DNA from 4 places in the Brevibacillus sp. FW301-21C12A genome. Region 4 is predicted to be linked to each of the others. Evidence: riboswitches for the same ligand, from Rfam matches in the RefSeq annotation. Region 4 holds a riboswitch; each other region holds the start of a gene.

Region 1 (2,198 bases), on a different contig from region 4:
GCGGTGCAGATTGGAGAACAGCGCATTGCGGCGGCCTTCGTAGACGGCTACCAGATCGCGGACGCACTGCTGCGAGTCTGTCATCGCTTTGGCTGCGGCCATTTGGACCGCTCCAAACAGGCTGACGAAGTAATGGTCCTGAATCAGATTGATGAGCCTTACCAGCTCGCGGTTGCCGACCATCGCGCCTACGCGCCAGCCGGCCATATTGTACGTTTTGGACAACGTGTAAAACTCCACGCCCACCTCTTTTGCCCCCGGCACCTGCATGAAGCTGACAGGCTTTTTGCCGTCGTAGCTGATCGCGCCGTACGCGAAGTCGTGGCAGACGACGATCTCGTGCTTGCGCGCAAACTGGACGGTTTCCTCGTAAAATTCAAACGGGGCGTTCACCGCTGTCGGGTTATTCGGATAGTTCAAAAACATCAGCTTGGCGCGGTCCAAATCGGCTTGCGGGATTTTGCTGTAGTCAGGCAAAAACTGATTTTCGGCCGTCAGCGGCATCATCGACATCCGGCCGTTTACGACCGCTACGCCGGACCAGTAATCCGGGTAGCCAGGGTCCGGTACGAGTGCCACATCGCCTGCGTTCATCAGCACCTGGCAAATTTCCACGAGGCCGGTTTTGCTTCCGAACAGGATCGCCACCTCTTCCTCCGGGTCGAGGTCCACGTCAAATTGTTGCTTGTACCAGTGCGCGACTGCCTGCTTCAGCTCCAGTCGGCCGGAAAACGGCGGGTATTTGTGATGCAGCGGATTTTCTGCCTGTGCCTTCAGCTCTTCCACAATGTGCGGCGGCGTAGGCAGGTCCGGGTTTCCTTGGCCCAGATTAATGACGTCATGCCCACAAGCGATGACTTTGTTTACTTTTGCCACCAATGTCGCAAAAAACTGGGTCGGGAGCCGATCAATCATGTCGGAAGGTTGGATGCGCATCTGTCTTCAGTTCCTTTCTTTTTAGGCCAATGTACAGCAAAAACCCCCTCTTTCCGTACAGAAAAAGGGGGAGATCAGCTTGGTCACGTCCTTATCTGTCAGGAATTATCCTGCTGGAATTGGCACAGCATCTGCAACGCGCAAGCGCGCAGATCCGCTGCCGGGCTTCATAGGGCCAGTCCCTCCGCCTCTCTTCATAAGTAAATCACACGGAATATACTGTTTTTAATCTTCTTCATACTACATTGCGGGCTCCGAACGTGTCAAGACGCTTCGCGAGGCCCGCGAATTTTTCCTGGCTACATCTTTTCTACGGTCGCGGCTGGCACTTTTCGGGTGCGACCTTGAAACGAGCTGTGCAGGGCGAAAAACGCGACAGACATTAGCGCCAGCCCCGCCATGATGTACAAAAGTCCTTGTGCCTGAAAATGCTGGAAAATGACCGCTCCGAGCAATGGGCCGAGCATGCGTCCCGCAGAGCCTGTGCCGGAGATCAGCCCTTGGATGAAGCCTTCTCGCCCCTGTGGCGTAAACTCTGCTGCCACGGCAGGCACGGCCGGCCAGACGAGCATTTCTCCAAGCGTCATGATGAACATCCCGGCGACAAAGCCGGCGTAGGAGGTCGTCTGCGACAAAATCAGCATCGACAGCACGAACACGTAGGAGCCGAGCAGCATCTGCGCTCGCAGCGTGCGGGCGAAGCGGCCAATGACCCAGGCGATCAGCGGCTGGCCGAACAAAATCAGGCCGCCGTTGATCGTCCAGAGCAAGCTGTACTGACGCAAGGAAATGCCCAACGATTGCATGTAGGTCGACAACACCGTCGTCCACTGGACGTAGACAATCCAACTGATTAACAGCCCGCTGCACAAGAGCAGTAGGGCGCCCCACGCCACTTTTTTCGTCGGCAGTTGCTGTAGCGGCGAAAGCGCCTCAACTGGCTTCGGCTTGGCAGCGCTTTGGACAGCAGCGGCGGGAGTGCCTGCGGTATTGGCTTGCTCCGCCCGATAGCCCCGCTCTGCAACTGCCTTGAGCTGCCGAGGCAAAATGAGCACGAACATGACGAGCACGATGACTTGCGAGATCGCGTTGCCAAAAAACGTCCAGGCAAACGAAATGCTCGCCAGCAAGCCGCCGAGGGCAGAGCCAGCCGCCACCCCGGCGTTGAGCGCGACGTAGATCATGTTGATCCCTTTGCGCCCGCCTTCCGGCCACAGCACGACAGCGAGTGCATTCATCACCGGAGAGAGCGTGCCGTAAAA
Region 2 (2,198 bases), on a different contig from region 4:
TGCTCTTCGCGAATCCCTGTTACGATCAACCCCGCGCGCAATACTCCGCCCAGATCGAATTGGACTTTCAGCTTCGTCACCGTCACGCCCGCCTCGCGCAAGAAATGCAGGACGCGATCAGGCGTCGCAGCGAGACACGAGCCTTCGAGATAACACAGCACGCGCTCGTCCTGCCATTGACCCGGCTGCGCTTCGGCCGTTTTTTCCTTCCAGGCCGGATGCGGGGTAAACGGCTGCGTCAACAAATAAGCCAAATCCTCGACAACGGCGCTTGCCGTCGGCAGCTCGCCTGCGCCTCTGCCCGTAAACAGCAGATCGCCTACGATGTTTCCGGAAAGCTGAACAGCGTTGAAAGCATCCTGAATTTGCGCCAGCGGATGAGCGACAGGCAGCATGGTCGGCTGAACCGAGAGCCGGATTCCTTGCTCTGTTTTGTGCGCCTGGGCAATCAGCTTGATCCGGTAGCCCAGCTCGTTTGCGATACGGATGTGACCAGGAGACAAATCGGCAATCCCTTTGCGCACGACATTTGCAAGCGGCAGCGATTCTCCGTACACAAGCTGCGCGAGAATGTACAGTTTGTACATCGCGTCGAATCCTTCCACGTCAGAGCGCGGATCGGCTTCCGCATACCCCAGCTCCTGCGCTTGCTTCAACACTTCCTGATAGGGAAGCTGCTCCGCTTCCATTTTCGTCAGGATGAAGTTCGTCGTACCGTTGAGAATGCCGCGCACTCCTTGAATATCGTTCGTGCGCAAAAACTGTCGCAGCACGCTCAAAATCGGGATGCCGCCTGCCACGCTCGCCTCATAGGCCAGATGGACCTGATGCCGGTTTGCCAGATCGACCAACTCTGTGCCGCGTTTGGCAAGCAGCTCCTTGTTCGCCGTCACCACGTGGCAGCCTTTTTCGATCAAGGCACGGACGTAGTCATACGTCGGCTCGACGCCCCCCATCACCTCGACGACAATGTCCACATCGCTTTTCAACACGTCCTCAAAATCCGTGGTCAAAAGCGCGGGATCTACCTGAACGGCCCGTTCTTTTTCCGAATCGCGGACCAATGCTTTGACAATTTCGATTCGCTTGCCCAATCTCGCAGCCAGCTTCTCCTGCTGCGAACGAATCGTCTTGATGACGCCGCCCCCTACTGTTCCCAATCCAAGCAGCCCTACCTTGACTACACCTGCGCTCATTTCTACCACCTCATAGCAATATTTTCGTAAAAAGAAAAAACCTTCCCGCTAAGAAGAAGGTTTTGGCATCAACGAAATCCTTCTCCTTATCTCCCAGGACGCTTCCGCCCTGCAGGAATTGGCACCTTGTCACAAGCTGTGTGACGGTTGCCGGGCTTCATCGGGCCAGTCCCTCCGCCTCTCTGGATAAAGAAAACTATGAATTTTTGCTCTTTCTCGTCGAGAAAGCGGCCAAGCGAAAAGCTTATTGGAAAAGAAAGCCTTTGTTGAGCGGAAACATCAAAAAACCTTCTTCGCTAAGAAGAAGGTTCGTCATAACTGCTACGATGTACCCGCTTCTTATCTTTCGGAACGAAAACGCCCCGCAGGAATTGGCACCTTGTCGCACTACGCAACGGTTGCCGGGCTTCATCGGGCCAGACCCTCCACCTCTCTGGATAAGAACTTTGTTTGCTGTTGAGCCTATTCTAAGAAATTCCAAAGCATTCGTCAACAAAATTCTTTTTCGTTTTTAACCAGGCTAGATGCGGTCAGAAACGGTTCAGATACGGCCAAAAACGGGACAACCGTTCCGAATGTACGGTCGCCTTCACCTGGCAAAAACGCTTTCGACTTCCTCCGTACTGCAGCAAACGCAACGGACCAGCCCTTCCTCGCTTTCCCCCGACAGCTCTCGTTCTTCGACATAACCGCACCATTGACAGATGAAAAGCTGAACCATGCTGCCCCCTCCTTTAAGTTGCTCACGGTCAATCAGCGCCGATTTCCTCTCCCCAAAACAAAAAACGCATTTTCTACTGATCGAAAAAAGATCCGATCGTTAGAAAATGCGCAGGCAAGCAATAGACATCCTTGTCCGTTTGCCAGTATGGCGAGTCCTCTAACACCTCCCTATCTCCCGTAGGTCCATCAGTGTTGTTGAAACAGGCAGGTCTCCTGACTTCGGGATCATCGTCTGGCGCTGCCTTCCCTGTCCAGCGGCTGGACAAGTGGCCTGTGTGC
Region 3 (2,198 bases), on a different contig from region 4:
CCAGCGCGTGTCTGGTCGGATTGCCGGAACGGGCGTAGTCATACGTGCCTGGCTGGTCGAGATCAAACTGGTGAAACGTGGAAGCCTGGTAAATCGGAACCGACGACGCCCCTGTGAACGGATCGATGCAAGTAGAGCCATGCAAAACCTTCGTTGCGAAATTCATCGCGCAGCCCCCCCAACGACAAGACTTGCGTCCAAAGCCTGAAACAGATCAGCGATCAAGTCTTCCGGATGCTCAATCCCGACCGACAGCCTCAGCAATCGGTCACAAACGCCGACATACTCCCGTACTTCCAGCGGAATGTCAGCGTGGGTCTGTGTCGCCGGATACGTACACAACGACTCGACGCCGCCAAGGCTTTCCGCAAAAGAAACGATGCGCAGATTTTGCAAAAACAAGCCCACCTGCTCCGCAGACCGTACCCGGAATGAAACCATACCGCTATAACCGCTTGCCTGGCTCGCCTGGATGGCATGCCCGGGGTGTTCTTGCAGCCCTGGGTAAAACACTTCGGCGACAGCCGGATGCTCCTGCAGCTTTTTTGCAACCGCGAGCGCGTTTGTCTGATGTCTTTCCATGCGCAGCGCCAATGTCTTCATTCCGCGTACCAACAGCCAGCTATCTTGTGGACCCAATACCGCTCCGATGGAATTATGCAAAAACCGGATTTTTTCCGACAACTCCTCGCCTTTTGTCACGATCAGTCCGGCCAGTACATCGTTGTGGCCACCCAAGTACTTCGTCGCACTGTGCAACACGATATCTGCGCCAAGCTCCAGCGGGCGTTGACAATAAGGGGTCATGAACGTGTTGTCGACTATCGTCAAAAGTCCATGCTGCTTTGCCAGCCCGGCGATTTGGCGAAGATCGGTAATCTGCATGAGCGGATTCGTCGGCGTCTCGACGAAGATCGCCTTTGTCTCGGCTCGCAGCGCGTTATGCACCGCTTCCAGGTCGCGCAAGTCTACGTACGTAAAAGACAGGCCGTAGCGGGAAAGCACCTGATCAAACAAGCGATACGTCCCTCCGTACAAATCGAGCGACACAATGAGATGATCTCCCTGGGAAAACAGCCCCATGACCGTATGAACCGCCGCCATTCCCGATGCGCAGGCAAAGCCCGCATCGCCCGATTCTGCCTCGGCGATGGCTTCTTCCAAAACCGTGCGGGTCGGATTGGCCGTGCGTGTATAGTCAAAGCCTGTGCTCTGCCCCAATGCCGGGTGGCGATATGCGGTGGCATAGTAGACAGGAAAGCTGACCGCCCCTGTTTTTTCATCTCTGCCTACGCCTGCTTGAATCAATTTTGTTTCCAGTCTCATACGTAACTCTCTCCCTCCAATGATGTACGAGGGGCATGAAAAAAGCCCCCTTTCCTCTGAAAGAAGGCTTTGTTTACGTCACCGTAAGCAAGACCTTCTCATCTTTCAGAGTTAAAAAACTCTGCAGGAATTAGCACCATTATCTCCCCGCATGAACGAACATGCAGGTGATTGGTTGCCGGGCATCATCGGGCCAGTCCCTCCGCCTCTCTGGATAAGAAGTTTTGCTATTCAATTTGAATGACCTAATACTAAAGGATACGGCGGTTTTTTGTCAACAGGATTTTCCACTGTTGTGCGGCCGTCTTGACTAGGCGTTTTTCAGCGCAGTCATGACCTGGTTGTCCAGCTTCGCAGCCGCGTTTTTGTCGTACGTCTTTTCGTATTGCGGTTCTACGGAAATGCGCGAGCCGTAAAACATGACGTCTCGGACGGAGTCAATCGCGATCTCCACCAGCGCCAGCTTCAGCGGAACGCCCTCCAGCCGCTCGGCTTTCACTGCGGCGCGTCCGTTGATCGCAAAAGAGGAGCCTGCCCCGATCAGATGCAGGACGACCTGCGGCTCTTTGGCAATATTGGCGAGTATGCGCGAGCGGTTATCCACGGCAAAGCGGATGAGTCCGCTGTTCACCGCCAATGTCCAGGACAAGGAGCTGAGCGATGGCGCTCCTGTCTCGTGATCGACGGTGCCGAGCGTCACAAATCGCTCTTTTTGCAGGAGCGCGAACAGTTCTTCCGACAAGGTTTGGGATACGGTTTCAGCCATTCGGATGCCTCCTCGTAAACGGTAGTACGTCTATTGTACCCCTCGCATCTGCCATTAGGCAAACGTTTCCTCCACGCCTTGATTCTGCCTGTTTTTTTCCCTACAC
Region 4 (2,198 bases):
ATGGCGCCAGCGCCTTTTGGCAAATATTTTTGCGCAAGGGCGTAGTGGGCGTCACCTTCCAGGCCAGGGTAGCTGACCCACTCGACCGCTGGATGCGCGGCGAGGAATTGGGCTACGGCCAGGGCGTTCTGGCTGTGGCGTTCCATGCGCAGGTGCAGCGTCTCCAGACCTTGCAGGAACAGGAAGGAGTTGATCGGGGCCACGGCTGCGCCGATGTCGCGCTGCAGTTGGACGCGCGCCTTGATGATGTAGGCGAGCGGTCCGACTGCTTCCGTATAGACGACGCCGTGGTAGCTCGGGTCTGGTGTCGTCAGGCCCGGGAATTTGCCGTTGTTCCAGTCGAACTTGCCGGAATCGACGATGATGCCGCCGATCGCTGTGCCGTGCCCGCCGATGAACTTGGTCGTGGAGTGGACGACGATGTCTGCGCCATGCTCGAATGGACGGCACAGGATCGGCGAAGCGAACGTGTTGTCCACGATCAGCGGCACGCCGTTTTCGTGCGCGATGTCAGCGATTGCCTGCAAGTCCGCCACGTCAATGCGAGGGTTGCCGATCGTCTCGCAAAAGAGCGCCTTTGTTTTCTCATTGATGAACGCCCGGAAGTTTTCCGGATTGGACTGATCGACAAAGTGAACCTTGATGCCAAGACGCGGCAAAGTGTGCGCAAAAAGGTTGTACGTACCGCCGTACAAGCTGCTGGATGCGACAATTTCATCCCCGGCTTGGGCGATGTTCAAAATGGAAAAGGTGATCGCTGCCTGACCAGAGGAAGTTGCCAGAGCACCGACGCCGCCTTCCAGGAGTGCCACGCGCTTTTCAAAGGCGTCCTGGGTCGGATTCATGATGCGGGTGTAAATGTTGCCGAACTCTTTTAAGCCAAACAGGTTGGCGGCGTGCTCCGTGTCGCGGAAGACGTAGGAAGTCGTCTGATAGATCGGAACGGCGCGCGAGCCTGTTACGGGATCTACTTCTTGTCCACCATGTACAGCGAGGGTTTCCGGTTTCCATTGTTGCTGGTCAGACATGCTTATCTCTCCTTTATATATGGGGATTAGGGATAAAAAAACGGAGCATTCCTCTGAGGAGAAGAAGGCTCCGGCTATACACGGGTGTGCACTCATCTCTCAGAATCTATGGATTCTGCAGGAATTAGCACCGCGCAAGGCACGCTTGCTGGTTGCCGGGTTTCACAGGGCCTGTCCCTCCACCGCTCTTGATGAACTGTTGCTTCAGTTGTTGTCATAATTGTATGAAAAACCACACTTCGCTGTCAATAATCAATAATGAGTTATCAGGTTGGATTTGGTGGGATTGAGGCGTTGAGAGATTTGTTCATGCTCACCCGTTCATGCTGTTTCCCATGACGTCCAAAGTACCTGTGTGATACGCCTTGTTGACGTGGTTTGCAGGCTGATGCCCCGCACTCCAAGGGTGCTCTGCGTTTCTTGCACCCGCCTTTTTCCAAACCAAAAAGAGAATGCTGTTTTGTATAGTAGTCTTCATATATAGAATGGTTATTTTTGTAAATGTGTCACCCGCCTGTACCGACCAACCATCTCCCTGTCCAAAAACAAACCCACCCTCACACTGTCACAAATTTGTCCCTATATCTCCGCGCTTTCGCCGCCCGCGTCGTTAGAAAATGGCATGGCCCTATGATATGATGGGAGTGGCAGAAAACGACCAAACGATTGTACATATAGGAGGAACATACGCGATGAGCCATGGCGTGAAGGAAATTACCCCGCAGGAGCTGCTGGAAAAGCTCGCGGCCAACGAAAAGCTTCAGGTGATTGACGTGCGTGAGGTGGAGGAGTGGAACGAAGGCCATATCAAAGAAGCCAAGCTGATTCCGCTCGGCTTTTTGCCGCATCGCATCGACGAGCTGGACAAGGAGATCCCGGTCGTCATGGTGTGCCGCAGCGGTGCGCGCAGCCACAGAGCGACCGAATATTTGTGTGAGCTTGGCTTTGACGCTGCCAATATGGTCGGCGGCATGCTGGCTTGGCCTGGCGAGAAGGAAGTGTAAGCCGTACGGTCCATACGGTCACGACCGCACTGGCAACGCCGAGACGTTTTCCACACAAAAAGAAACATGCGCTTTTACGCGGTATAGCGGCGGACGCATGAGAGAAGCAGGGGAGGAAGAAAATCGTGAGTGAGGGAGCACAGCAACAAGGATCCGCGTTGCAGCG

The links. Region 4 has a riboswitch for S-adenosylmethionine ahead of AC3WQH_RS19235 (homocysteine synthase). Riboswitches for the same ligand answer to the same signal wherever they lie in the genome.
Region 1: it holds a riboswitch for S-adenosylmethionine, as region 4 does, so the genes downstream of both, AC3WQH_RS07680 (pyridoxal phosphate-dependent aminotransferase) here and AC3WQH_RS19235 (homocysteine synthase) in region 4, are expected to answer to the same signal.
Region 2: it holds a riboswitch for S-adenosylmethionine, as region 4 does, so the genes downstream of both, AC3WQH_RS03715 (homoserine dehydrogenase) here and AC3WQH_RS19235 (homocysteine synthase) in region 4, are expected to answer to the same signal.
Region 3: it holds a riboswitch for S-adenosylmethionine, as region 4 does, so the genes downstream of both, AC3WQH_RS03145 (aminotransferase class I/II-fold pyridoxal phosphate-dependent enzyme) here and AC3WQH_RS19235 (homocysteine synthase) in region 4, are expected to answer to the same signal.

Annotation. Positions count from the first base shown of each region.
Region 1 is NZ_JBYTBG010000008.1:76,469-78,666, reverse strand. It holds gene AC3WQH_RS07680 (pyridoxal phosphate-dependent aminotransferase) at 1-936, opposite strand, end outside; SAM riboswitch class I at 1,025-1,139, opposite strand; gene AC3WQH_RS07675 (MFS transporter) at 1,236-2,198, opposite strand, start outside.
Region 2 is NZ_JBYTBG010000003.1:188,827-191,024, reverse strand. It holds gene AC3WQH_RS03715 (homoserine dehydrogenase) at 1-1,196, opposite strand, end outside; SAM riboswitch class I at 1,280-1,389, opposite strand; SAM riboswitch class I at 1,533-1,640, opposite strand; cobalamin riboswitch at 2,106-2,198, opposite strand, start outside.
Region 3 is NZ_JBYTBG010000003.1:68,150-70,347, reverse strand. It holds gene AC3WQH_RS03150 (trans-sulfuration enzyme family protein) at 1-166, opposite strand, end outside; gene AC3WQH_RS03145 (aminotransferase class I/II-fold pyridoxal phosphate-dependent enzyme) at 163-1,326, opposite strand; SAM riboswitch class I at 1,422-1,547, opposite strand; gene AC3WQH_RS03140 (pyridoxamine 5'-phosphate oxidase family protein) at 1,637-2,092, opposite strand.
Region 4 is NZ_JBYTBG010000036.1:18,018-20,215, reverse strand. It holds gene AC3WQH_RS19235 (homocysteine synthase) at 1-1,028, opposite strand, end outside; SAM riboswitch class I at 1,118-1,226, opposite strand; gene AC3WQH_RS19230 (rhodanese-like domain-containing protein) at 1,721-2,032, shown strand; gene AC3WQH_RS19225 (SCO family protein) at 2,158-2,198, shown strand, end outside.